Regions from separate parts of the Pseudactinotalea sp. Z1748 genome, predicted to be linked through region 1. Evidence: riboswitches for the same ligand, from Rfam matches in the RefSeq annotation. Region 1 holds a riboswitch; each other region holds the start of a gene.

The links. Region 1 has a riboswitch for cyclic di-AMP ahead of ACO0LU_RS01650 (C40 family peptidase). Riboswitches for the same ligand answer to the same signal wherever they lie in the genome.
Region 2: it holds a riboswitch for cyclic di-AMP, as region 1 does, so the genes downstream of both, ACO0LU_RS07775 (C40 family peptidase) here and ACO0LU_RS01650 (C40 family peptidase) in region 1, are expected to answer to the same signal.
Region 3: it holds a riboswitch for cyclic di-AMP, as region 1 does, so the genes downstream of both, ACO0LU_RS02240 (LysM peptidoglycan-binding domain-containing protein) here and ACO0LU_RS01650 (C40 family peptidase) in region 1, are expected to answer to the same signal.

What each region holds. Positions count from the first base shown of each region.
Region 1 is NZ_JBMPQB010000001.1:335,720-339,994, reverse strand. It holds gene ACO0LU_RS01660 (response regulator) at 1-66, shown strand, start outside; gene ACO0LU_RS01655 (HAMP domain-containing sensor histidine kinase) at 63-1,193, shown strand; gene ACO0LU_RS01650 (C40 family peptidase) at 1,318-2,160, opposite strand; cyclic di-AMP (ydaO/yuaA leader) riboswitch at 2,161-2,309, opposite strand; gene ACO0LU_RS01645 (four-helix bundle copper-binding protein) at 2,426-2,938, shown strand; gene ACO0LU_RS01640 (CueP family metal-binding protein) at 3,143-3,592, shown strand; gene ACO0LU_RS01635 (heparan-alpha-glucosaminide N-acetyltransferase domain-containing protein) at 3,609-4,275, shown strand, end outside.
Region 2 is NZ_JBMPQB010000003.1:98,492-102,766, forward strand. It holds gene ACO0LU_RS07770 (ATP-binding protein) at 1-970, shown strand, start outside; gene ACO0LU_RS07775 (C40 family peptidase) at 1,082-1,915, opposite strand; cyclic di-AMP (ydaO/yuaA leader) riboswitch at 1,916-2,064, opposite strand; gene ACO0LU_RS07780 (four-helix bundle copper-binding protein) at 2,297-2,698, shown strand; gene ACO0LU_RS07785 (CueP family metal-binding protein) at 2,920-3,495, shown strand; gene ACO0LU_RS07790 (heparan-alpha-glucosaminide N-acetyltransferase domain-containing protein) at 3,634-4,275, shown strand, end outside.
Region 3 is NZ_JBMPQB010000001.1:471,489-475,763, forward strand. It holds gene ACO0LU_RS02230 (LCP family protein) at 1-139, opposite strand, end outside; gene ACO0LU_RS02235 (MFS transporter) at 284-1,528, shown strand; cyclic di-AMP (ydaO/yuaA leader) riboswitch at 1,707-1,888, shown strand; gene ACO0LU_RS02240 (LysM peptidoglycan-binding domain-containing protein) at 1,890-2,873, shown strand; gene ACO0LU_RS02245 (enolase C-terminal domain-like protein) at 3,248-4,275, shown strand, end outside.

The DNA of each region.
Region 1 (4,275 bases):
GCATCTGCGCCGAGGTTCATCCGGACCGTACGTGGAGTTGGCTACCGAATGGGGACCGGGTCATGAACAAGCGGCAGCCAAAGCGGTGGGGACTGGGCGCTCGGCTCCTGGCAGCGATCGTCGCGGTCCTCTTGGTGGCCGCCGGGACAGCGTGGGCTGTCGCTTCGGTGATCGGGCCGATGATCTTCCACGATCACATGCTCATGGCCGAGCCCGTTGACTCCGAGGTCGTGGCTCACGCAAGGCAAGCCTTCACCGCGGCATGGACCCTGTCCCTCTCCGTGGCGCTACTCGTCGCTCTCCTGTCGTCAGTGCTCGTGAGCATTGTCGTCACTCGACGCATCACCAGGGCGTTGGAAAGGGTCCGACAAGCAGCAGTGCAGGTCGCAAGCGGTGACTACAACGTCCATGTGCCAGCGGTCCACATGGGCGCGCAGTTCGATGACCTCGCCGCCGCGTTCAACACCATGGCCACTGACCTAGGACATATTGAAAAGACCCGCACCCGCATGCTGGGCGACCTGGCCCATGAACTGCGCACCCCGGTGGCGACCCTGGATGGCTACCTCGAAGGGATCGTCGACGGTGTCGTACCTGCCGATGAACCGACGATGGGCATGCTGCGTGAGCCGGTCGCACGCCTTGCCCGGCTGGCCCAGGACATAACGCTCGTGACAACCGCCAGCGAGGGCCGCTTGGAAATGCGGTGGCAGCCGCTGCGGGTCGGTGACCTACTTCAGGACGCCGCAACACAGGCAAGCGTCAAGTCCGCGGACAAGGGCATTGATCTGACGATCGAGGCCACGGAGTCGGAACGCCAGACGGTCATCACCGCGGACCCTGACCGGCTCGGGCAGGTCCTGACCAACCTGCTGGACAACGCCGTGCGGCACACCCCAAAGGGAGGTCAAGTCCAATTGGGTGCCAAGCGGAGTGGATCGCGACTGCGGTTGTGGGTCCAGGACAACGGCGGTGGGATAGCCGCCGAGCACCTGCCCCACCTGTTCGAGCGCTTCTACCGTGCTGATGCGGCTCGTGACCGCGCGCACGGAGGGTCAGGGATCGGGCTTGCCATCAGCCGCTCCATCGTCCAGGCCCACGGTGGCAGCATGAAAGCGGCCAGCGCCGGGCTTGGCCACGGCGCCGTCTTCACCATCGAACTGCCCTTGGGGCGGCAGCATTCGCAGGCCTGAGACCGCCTCCACCGGCGGTCTTCGGCAGTGGCCGCGTTGGAAAGGGTGTGCTCTCATCCAGCCACCGCACGAGCATCGGCCCGCCCTGGGCCGGACGGGCCGATGCAGCAACTGAGATATGCGGTCAGAGCACGCGGATGAACGTGGGGTTGTTATGGAAGATCGGGCCCTCGTACAGGGCGGTGCCGGGGTTTCGGGCGGCGATGTTGTCGCCGTTGCCGGTGTAGATACCCACATGGCCGGGCCACGCCACCAGATCGCCGGGCTGGGCTTCGGCTGCCGAGACTATGCGTCCGGCGCCCGCCTGGGCACCGGACGTCCGAGGCAGGCTTACCCCGAATTGGGCGAAGACGTAGGCGGTGAAGCCCGAGCAATCAAAGCCCGCCGGGGTAGAGCCACCCCACACATACGGGGTGCCCACGTAGCGGCGGGCGACGTCCACGACCGCAGAACCGGAGGCAGAGGCAGTGCTCGCGGTCTGCTCGCTGGATTCGCCGGAGGAGGAATCCTCGGTCTGCTGCTCCTGCTGTTGAGCCGGCTGCTCGGTGCGCTGACCGGTGCGGGAGGCCGGAGCGGCACGCTGGGTGGGGCGCTCCGGCGCAGTAATGGCTGGCGGTGGGGGTGGGGGTGGGGGTGGGGGTGGAGCTTCGGAGGAGACCTCAGCGATGGCGACGTGCCAGTCGATGTCCTCATCGACAGTGACGGTTGGTGAGGTGACCACCTTATCGATGTCGACGTCGGCGTCGAGCACCACGTTGGCCAGGGCGCCGGCCCCGAAACTCGAACTCGACACCTGGGGGACGGCCGCAGCGCTGGAGGCGCCCATCGTGAGCACCAATCCGGAGGAGGCGAAGACGGCCAGCGTCCGTCTGCCGGTGGTCCCAGTGACTGAGTCAGCGAAAACGGTCAGTGGGGTGGAGGGGCGGCACGCCGCGCGGTGTCGGGCGCCGGTTGTTGGTTCAGTCAATTCGGTTCTCCAGTTCGCCTACGAGGTCAGTTGTCGGGTTCGGATTGGAGACTTACCCGGTCTGCCTGGCTCCCCAGGCGGGACTTCACCCCTAGGTGCTCGCGCACCGACGGCTGGGTCCCCCGCCCCTGCCACGGCGTTGATCGGTGACCACGGTGCGGTGGCAGGGTTCGGCGTCCGCTTGTGGGCTTCCCGCACGGCGGGGGCAAGAGTGACAGTACATACCGCAAACCCTCGGATCACGGTTAGATCACGGCATTACCGAATGCTTCATCAAACCTTCATCGTCATCCCCCGCCGCGGCGACTGCATGCCCGCCGCTCCTGTCGTAGCGTCGGGAGACAAGGCTGTGATGGCTATCGAGATAGAGGCGACAATGAGAACCAGAGAGATGATGGATACCCACCCCGCCCAGGTCAGTCTCGACCGGGATCTTCTGGCCCGCACGGTAGATGCCCTAGTGGCCTGTTCTCAGGCGTGCACCGCCTGCGCAGACGCGTGCCTGAGCGAGGAGATGGTCTCCGAGTTGCGCACCTGCATACGTCTCAACCTTGACTGCGCCGACATCTGCGGCGCCACGGCCCGCATGCTGTCCCGACACACCGGGTCTCATGCCGACCGCACCCGTGCCCAGTTGCAGGCCTGTTCTCAAGTTTGCAGATCCTGCGGCGATGAATGCAGGCGTCACGCAGAGGCCCACGACCACTGCCGCATCGGCGCAGAGGCGTGCCGGGCCTGCGATGAGGCTGGCAACGAACTCCTCGCCGCCATCAGTTGACAGGTCTACCCACGCTCGCGCCGACCCAGACCTTGCCGCCTGCGCTGCAGAAGGCACCTTGATTCGAGACGAAAGCCCAGAATCTCGGGCGCAATGGTTGCCTGGATGACCCGTTTGGTCGAATCCTTGAACACATTCGGGCGACGATGACCTGTCGTACCAGCAAAAAAATGGCGGCGGGGCCCAATAGGACGGTGGAAGAACATGAAGAGAATGGCGGCGATCCTTGGGGCGCTGGTGCTGATCCTCGCCGGCTGCTCCTCGTCGGATCCGGCCTCCGAGCCCACCGCCGGAGGTGATGAAGCCGCGTTCCTCGCCACCCATGACCTGGCCGGCATGGAGGTCGCAGAGATGATCGACCACCTGGACCGGCTCGGTGGAAAGGAACGCCCCACCGATGACATTGCCTCCATCCGGCCCGATGAACTGGTGCTCTCCGACGGGCAGCAGGAACTAGCCGCACAGATGCCCGAGGACCTCTTCTACCTATCCGTGGCCCCCTACGTGAGCCGGACTCACGAGTGCTTCTACCACAGCCTGACCACCTGCCAGGGTGAACTCATCGACCAGGACCTCCAGGTACGCACGGGTACAGCCGCGTTCTCCACCACTGACGAGGTCGCCACCTGCCTCACCACTCTCCAACTGATATAGGTCGCGGTTACAACCTGTGCCAATCTCGGAGCAGCAGGACGGCGCACCGGTGCGCGCGGCGCACGCGGCTAGCGACCCCGGGCATGCCGCCGCACCCCATAGCCGGGTCATCGGACTGGACGCGGCGCGGGCGCTGGCCATCCTGGGCATGCTCGCGGTCAACGTCGGTCCGCTCTATGACGATGGCATCGCCGGGCTTGTCATGCGGCTGCCGCACGGGCGGGCTTCATTGTTGTTCGTGCTGCTGGCCGGGATCGGGTACTCGTTCCTGACCCGCCGGGCCCGCGACGGTGCCGCGCTACCCTGGGGGCAGGTGTTGTGGCGGACGGTTCTGCTGAGCCTGATTGGGCTGAGCACTCAGTTGGCGGGTCATGGCTCCAAGGTAATCCTGACCACCTATGCGGTGCTGTTTCTCGTGGGACTGGTGGTGGTGCGGGCCCCCTCATGGCTGCTGCTGACCGCCTCGATCGCGGCAACTGCCGCTGGACCACTGGTGTGGCTGGGTGCCCAACTCAGAACCGGTGAGGTCTTCGACCGGGAGCCTGCCACGCTACTGGATGCGCCCGGGCAGATCGTGGCCTCGACATTCCTGACCGGGCCGTACCCGGTGATCACCTGGCTCGGGCCGTTCCTGTTCGGGATGTGGCTGGGCAGGTTGCGCCTGCAAGACCGGTGCGTCCAGA
Region 2 (4,275 bases), on a different contig from region 1:
CGAGGTCGTGGCGCACGCAAGGCAAGCCTTCACCACGGCATGGACCCTGTCTCTGTCCCTGGCGCTCCTCGTCGCTCTCCTGACGTCAGTGCTGGTCAGCATTTTCCTTACTCGACGCATCACCATGGCGTTAGAACGCCTCCGCCAAGCAGCAGCGAAGGTCGCCAGCGGTGACTACAACGCCCATGTGCCAGCGGTCCGCATGGGTGCGCAGTTCGATGACCTCGCCGGCGCGTTCAACACCATGGCCACCGACCTTGGTGGGATCGAACAGACCCGCACTCGCATGTTGGGCGACCTGGCTCATGAATTGCGCACCCCGGTGGCGACGCTGGATGGCTACCTCGAAGGGATTGTGGACGGTGTCGTGCCGGCTGATGAACCGACCATAGTCATGCTGCGTGAGCAGGTGGCACGACTTGCCCGTCTGGCCCAGGACATGGCCCTGGTGACTGCCGCTAGCGAGGGACGCTTAGAAATGCGATGGCAGCTGGTGCGGGTCGGTGACCTGCTCGAAGACGCCGCAGCACAGGCAAGCGTGAAGTGCACTAGCAAGGACATTGACCTGGCGATCGTGGCCACAAGGTCAGAACGCCAGGCGGTCATCACCGCCGACCCTGACCGGCTCGGGCAGGTCTTGACAAATTTGCTGGACAACGCCGTGCGGCACACCCCCAAGGGAGGTCAGGTCCAGTTGGGCGCCGACCGGATTGGATCGCGCCTGCGTTTGTGGGTGCAGGACAATGGCAGCGGAATAGCCGCCGAGCATCTGCCCCACCTGTTCGAGCGCTTCTACCGTGCCGATGCTGCTCGTGACCGCGCGCACGGAGGGTCGGGGATCGGCCTTGCCATCAGCCACTCCATCGCCCAGGCCCATGCGGGCAGTGTGAGAGCGGACAGCGCGGGGCTTGGCCACGGCGCGGTGTTCACTATCGAACTGCCGTTAAGTCGTCAGCATTCACAGGCTTGATATCAACTCCAATGGGCACCTCAAGGGATGCGTCCTCGTCGGCACCCACAGCACGAGCATCGGCCCGCCCCTGGGGCAGGGCGGGCCGATGCAGAGTGCTGAGATCTGCGCTCAGAGCACGCGGATGAACGTGGGGTTGTTATGGAAGATGGGTCCCTCGTACAGCGCGGTGCCGGGGTTTCGGGCGGCGATGTTGTTGCCATTGCCGGTGTAGATGCCCACGTGACCGGGCCACGCCACCAGATCACCCGGCTGGGCTTCGGCTGCCGAGACAATGCGTCCGGCACCCGCCTGGGCACCGGATGTCCGAGGCAGACTTACCCCGAATTGGGCGAAGACATAGGCGGTGAAGCCCGAGCAATCAAAACCCGCCGGGGTAGAGCCGCCCCACACATACGGGGTGCCTACATAGCGTCGGGCGACGTCCACGACCGCAGAACCGGAAGAGGTGCTTGCGACCTGCTCGCTGGACCCGCCCGAGCCTTCCCCGGCCTGCTCCTCGGCCTGCTGCTCCGGCTGTTGAGCCGGCTGCTCGGTGCGCTGCCCGGTGCGGGAGGCCGGGGCGGCGTCCTGGGTGGGGCGCTGCGGCGCGGTGATGACCGGCTCTGGCGGCGGGGGAGGGGGCGGGGCTTCGGAGGAGACCTCGGCGGCGGCGAAGTCCCAGGCGATGTCTGCATCGACCGAGACGGTCGGTGAGGTGGTCACCTTGTCGAGGTCGGCGTCGAGCACCACGTTGGCCAGGGAGCCAACGCCGGAACTCGAACTCGACACCTGGGGGAGGGCTACAGCGCTGGAGGCGCCCATGGTGAGCGCCAAGCCGGAGGAGGCAAAGACGGCCAGCGCCCGTCTGCCGGTGGTCCCAGTGACTGCGTGACCAAGAACGGTCAGTGGGGTGGAGGGGCGGCAGGCCGCACGGTGTCGGGCGCCGGTTGTTGGTTCAGTCAATTCGATTCTCCAAGTCGCCTACGAGGTCAGCTGTCGGGTTCGGGTTGGAGATTCACCCGGTCTCACCTGGCTTCCCAGGCGGGACTTCACCCCTAGGTGCTCGCGCACCGACGGTTGGGTCCCCCGCCCCTGCCCGGCGTTTAATCGATGACCACGGTGCGGTGGCAGGGTTCGGCGTCCGCTTGTGGGCTTCCCGCACGGCGCGGGGAGCAAGAGTGACAGTACCTACCGCAAACCCTCAGATCACGGTTTGATCACGGGATTACCGGAATACTTCATCAAACCTTCATCGTCACACCCCGCCTCGCCGGCTGCATGCCTGCCGCTGCTGTCGTAACGTCGAGAGCCAATGCTGTGATGGTTATCGAAACGGGAGCGACAATGAGAACCGCAGAGATGATGGATACCCACCCTGCCCAGATCACTCTGGACCGGGATCTACTGGCCCGAACGATCGATGCCCTCGTGGCCTGTTCCCAGGCGTGTACCGCCTGCGCAGACGCTTGTCTGAGCGAGGAAATGGTTGCCGAGTTGCGCACGTGCATACGTACCAACCTGGACTGCGCCGACATCTGCGATGCCACGGCCCGCATGCTGTCCCGACAAACCGGTCATGACGCTAACCTCATCCGTGCTCAGTTGCAGGCCTGCGCCCAGGCTTGTCAGTCCTGCGGCGATGAGTGCGCCCGTCACGCACAGGCCCATGACCATTGCCGCATCTGCGCAGAGGCGTGCCGAGCCTGCGAGGAAGCCTGCAACGAACTCCTCGCCACCATCAGTTGACAGGGCTACTTGCGCCCGCGCCGGCCCAGAACGGCCTGCTGGGGCGATTCAAATAGGCGCCGCAGGAAGGCTCCGCCTGGGTCCGGGACGAAAGACCTAAACTCTCGGCAGCAGCAGTTGCCTACGATGACCCAGTTGATCGGCAAGAATCCTTGGTAAGTATGACCTGCTGCCGTGCTGGTCAGAAGATGCGCCGGGACTGATAGGACAGGTGGAAGAACGTGAAAAGAATTGCGGCGATCGTCGGGGCGCTGGTGCTGATCCTCGCCGGCTGCTCCTCGGCGGATCCGGCCTCCGAGCCAACCACCGAGGGTGATGAAGCCGAGTTCCTCGCCACCCATGACCTGGCCGGCATGGAGGTCGCGGAGATGATCGACCACCTCGATCGACTCGGTGGGCCCGAACGCCCCACCGACTACATGGCCTCCATCCGAGCCGATGAACTGATGTTCTCCGATGGGCAGCAAGAACTTACCCTGCCCATGCCCGAGGACCGTTTCTACCTCTCCGTAGCCCCCTACGTGAACCAGACTCACGAGTGCTTCTACCACAGCCTGACCACATGCCAGGGTGAGCTGACCGACGAGGACCTCCAGGTGCGGATCCTCGACGATGCAACAGGCGAGGTGCTCATCGATGAAGAGGTGACGACCTATGCGAACGGCTTCGCCGGCTTCTGGTTGCCGCGCGATGTCCAGGGCACCATTGAGGTTCACTATGACGGCCTGACCGGGTCAGCCGACTTCTCCACCACCGACGAGGGCGCGACCTGCCTCACCACCCTCCAACTGACGTAGGAACGCCCGGGCCGGCCGCGGAGGGGCTCAGAGGGCCTCGCACCTAGTCGGCCCAGGGTCCCTTCACCGGGTCGACATGACACTTGGATGGGCGCGGTCACAACCTGTGCCAGGGCGGAGCAGCAGGATGGCGCATCGGTGAGCGCGGCGCACACGGCAGGCGCCTCCCCGGATGCCAGCGCACCCCATGGCCGGGTCACCGGGCTGGACGCGGCACGGGCGCTGGCCATCGTGGGCATGGTCGCGGTCAACATCGGTCCGCTGTATGACGACGGCATTGCTGGGCTCGTCATGCGGTTGCCGCACGGGCGGGCCTCATTGTTGTTCGTGCTGCTGGCCGGGATCGGGTACTCGTTGCTGACCCGGCGAGCCCGTGACGGTGGCGCGCTGCCGTGGGGGCAGGTGTTGTGGCGGACGGTTCTGCTGAGCCTGATCGGGTTGAGTACTCAGTTAGCGGGTCATGGCTCTGATGTCATCCTGACCACCTATGCGGTGCTCTTCCTCGTGGGACTGGTGGTGGTGCGGGCACCGTCCGGGCTGCTGCTGACCGCCTCGATCGTGGCAGTTGCCGCTGGGCCACTGGTGTGGCTGGGTGTCCAACTGCGAACCGGTGAGGTCTTCGACCGCGAGCCTGCCACGATACTGGACGCGCCGGGGCAGATCGTGGCCTCGACACTGCTGACCGGGCCCTACCCGGTGATCACCTGGCTCGCGCCGTTCCTATTCGGGATGTGGCTAGGCCGGTTGCGGCTGCACGACCGGTGGGTCCAGATACGGCTG
Region 3 (4,275 bases), 140 kb from region 1:
GGGGCTCCGGGGAGGCGCTGAGCGGCACTGTGGCCGGTGGATTGGCACGCGGGGATGCATCGCCACTGCAGCCGGCGAGGGCCAGCGTGGAGGCCAATATCAGGAGCACGGCACGGACGACGGTGCGAGGGGTTGCCATGCGTTTCCTCTTCTTCGTGGCCCGGGCGTTCTCGGTCGTTAGCGTACTTGGAGGCCGGGCGATGAGGTGGGCTTTGAACTGGCGCTGGGCTGCGTGCCTGCGGCTGACGTGGGTCCCTCGCCGTATGCGCGACAATGCCCAGAGATGAGCGCACACGAACCTGCCCCGAGCCCCTCGATCTCCCTGCGTGCCCTGCTTCCCGGTGTCTACCTGCCCACGCTGCTGTTCGAGATCGGCGTGGGCGCGATGATGCCCATGATCGCGGTCTCCACCACCAGCCTGGGCGGGAGCCTGTCCACCGCGGCGCTGATGGTCTCGCTGCTGGCGGTGGGAAAAATCCTGGCCGACGTGCCCGCCGGGGCGCTGGCGGCGAAGGTGGGTGACCGGCCGGCGATGGTGGCGGCCTCGGGGCTGGCGGTGCTCGCGCTGGCCGGGCTGGCGCTGGCGCCGAACCTGGCCACCCTGGCGGTCGGCGTACTGCTCGTAGGCGCGTGCGAAGCGGTGTACGGGCTTGCCCGCCAGTCCTACCTGACCGCCGTCATCCACCCGCTGCGCCGGGCCCGGGCACTGTCCACCCTGGGCGGGGTTGCCCGGATCGGGCTGTTCCTGGGCCCGTTCGTCGGTGCCCTGGTGATGGCCGGGTCCGAGGAGCCCTCCCGATCCTACTGGGTAGGCGTGGTCACCTCCCTGGCCGCGGCCGCCGTCGTCGTCGGGGTTCGCGACCCGGCCAAGAACCTGGCGCATGCCGGTCCATCCGCCGGTGCCCGCCCGGCCGTGCTGGCCGTGCTGCGCGAGCACCGCCGGGTGTTCCTCACCTTGGGGGTCGCGGTGCTGGGCGTCAGCGCGGTGCGCGGGGCCCGCAACACGGTGCTGCCGGTGTGGACCGAGTCCCTCGGCTTCGACCCCTCCACCACGTCGCTGGTGTTCGGGTTGTCCGGGGCGATCGACATGTTGTTGTTCTACCCGGCGGGCAAGGTGATGGACCGGTTCGGGCGGTTGTGGGTGGCGATCCCCTCGATGGCGGTGATGGGGGTGGCGATGCTGGTGCTACCGCTGACGTCCACCCTGGTGGGGGTCTCGGTGGTGGCGATGGTGCTGGGGCTCGGCAACGGCATCGGGTCGGGCATCCTGATGACGCTGGGCGCCGATACCGCTCCACCGGGGCAGCGGGCCCAGTTCCTGGGGATCTGGCGGCTATTCGCCGACACCGGGGGAGCGGCCGGGCCGCTGGTGGTCTCGGCCGGGGCGGCGCTGGGCTCCCTGGCTGCGGGGATCGTCGCGATGGGAGTGCTCTCGGCGGGTGTGATCGGGGCGCTGGGGCGTTGGGTGCCGCGATGGTCGGTGCACGCCAATGCGCGGACCCGGCGGGAGGCGGGGGTGGAGCGGTGAATCGGTGCGTCACCGCCACTAACGCCGTGGAGTCGCCGGCCCCAGTTGCCGGCAGCGAACGTGGTCGCGGTCCCGAGCCGCGACGCGGTCGCCGTGACCAAATTGTGATCTATGTTACCGAATCGTGACATCCGGCCATGGGCGGGTTACGGTCGCCGCACTTCCGACCCTGGAAGTCCGTAGGCGGACGCCGAACTCTGCCACCGCCTGCGGCCCATAGTTCGCCCTGGCAGGGGCGGGGGACCCACGAAAAACGGGACCGGCGTGCCGGTCTCTGGGGTGAAGTCTGGCGACGGCCAGGCCGGGTGTTTATCCGACCCGAACCCGACAGCTAACCCCGTAGGCAACCGGAGAAAACACCATGACACTACACAGCACCGCACGCGCGCGGCACCGAGCCGACGTGCGTCCCACCACCTTCCTCTCCGACCTGCCGGTGGGAAAGGTGGCCCGTCGCGGCACGGCCGGTGTGGCCACCGCGGGCCTGGCCTTCGGCCTCGCGATGCCCGCAGCCAGCGCCGACCCGGACGAGACCTACACCGTGAACGCCGGTGACACCGTGGGCAATATCGCCGCCCAATACGGCGCGAACATCCAGGAGATCATCTCGGCCAACGGCCTTCGCTCCGATGCGCTGATCTTCCCCGGTGACGAACTCACCATCCCCACCAGCTCGGTCACCTCAAGTGCTGGTGGAGCCACCCACACCGTGAGCGCCGGTGACACCGTCGCCGCGATCGCGGCGCGGTATGGCGCCGGCGTCCAGGCGATCATCGACGCCAACGGCCTGGGCGCAGACGCGCTCATCTTCCCCGGTGACGAGCTCACCATCCCCGGTGGGTCCGGATCCTCGTCGGGGTCGGCCTCGTCGTCGGGGTCGGGGTCGGCTTCAGTCTCCGGGTCGGGCTCGGCGTCAACGTCGGGCTCCGGATCGGCTTCCGTGCAGCGGGGGACCGACACGGCCTCCCGTGATGGCCAGCGTTCCGCTGCGCCCTCCCCGCAGGCCAGCGCCTCTGGCAGTGCGATCGTCAACATCGCCCGCCAGTTCGTGGGCACCCCGTACGTGTGGGGTGGATCCACCCCGGCTGGGTTCGACTGCTCCGGGTTCACCTCCTACGTGTACGCCCAGGCCGGCATCGACTTGCCGCGTAACTCCGGGGCTCAGCGCAGTGCCGGTCACGTGGTCTCCGCCAGCCAGGCCCAGCCCGGGGACTTGGTGTGGTGGCCGGGGCACATCGGTATCTACACCGGCAACGGCAACCACATTGCCGCCCGCAACCCCGGCACCGCGCTGCACGAGAGCAAGATTTGGCGGGCCAACCCCACCTTCATCCGGGTGGCCTGACCGGCTCACGGACTCACCTGCCGCGTGCGACACGTCGGCCCGCCCCGAACTTCGGGGCGGGCCGACGTGCGTGGCGGCCCCGGGCTGCTCGCCCATGATCAGCCGGCCGCAGCGACGAAGTCAGCATTAGTCGGCTGAAGAGGAGGCTTCAGCCGACTAATGCTGACCTCGGGGGTGGGCTGGCACAGGGCCTGGACATCACCTACTGAGGGCGAATCTGGGCTCGGAAGCGGGCTAGACGTCCGATCATTTAGGGAGGCATCAGCGAAGACTGCCTAAGATTGCCACCGTCGGCCCTGCCGGATCTGTGCTATACCTCCTACGTCTACTCTCTCTGCACGCGTGCCACCCATCTCCGAAAGGACATCGCTGCCATGGGCACCATCACCGCCCTTGAGTCGCGGGACGTTCGATTCCCCACTTCCCGTCAACTGCATGGCTCCGATGCGATGAACCCGGATCCGGACTACTCCGCCGCCTACCTGATTCTGCGCACCGATGAGACCCTGCCCGGTGGTGAACCACTGGCCGGCCACGGTTTCGTCTTCACCATCGGCCGCGGCAACGATGTCCAGGCCGCGGCGCTCGCAGCCCTGGCCGATCACGTCCAGGGCCTGGATATCGACGCGGTGTGCGAGGACCTCAGCCTGGTGCCCCGCCTGCTCACCGAAGACTCCCAACTGCGGTGGCTGGGCCCGGAGAAGGGTGTCATCCACATGGCAGTCGGCGCCGTGGTGAATGCCGTGTGGGACCTGGCCGCCCGCCGCGCCGGGAAGCCGCTCTGGCGCTTCATCGCCGAACTGTCCCCCCAGCAACTGGTGGCGTGCATCGATTGGCGCTACCTGGAGGATGCACTTACCCCCGGTGAGGCCCTGGAGATGCTGCAGAAGAAGATGGGCGGACGCGCTGCCCGCACCGCTGAACTGCTCACCGAGGGCTACCCCGCCTACACCACCACACCCGGGTGGCTCGGCTACTCCGATGAGAAGTTGACGCGATTGTGCCGCGAAGCGGTTTCCGACGGCTACCGGACGGTGAAACTCAAGGTCGGCCAATCCCTCGATGAGGACATCCGCCGGCTGTCCCTGGCCCGGGAGGCGCTCGGCCCGGACGTGCACCTGGCCGTGGACGCCAACCAACGGTGGGGCGTGGACGAAGCGGTGCGGTGGATGAGCGCGCTGGCGCCCTATGACCTCGCCTGGATCGAGGAGCCAACCAGCCCCGACGACGTGCTCGCCCACGCCGCGATCCGCCGGCAGATCCCGGTCCCGGTCTCCACCGGAGAGCACGCCCAGAACGGGATCATCTTCAAGCAACTGATGCAGGCAGAAGCGGTGGATCTGATCCAGATCGACGCCGCCCGGGTGGGCGGGGTGAACGAGAACCTGGCGATCCTGCTGCT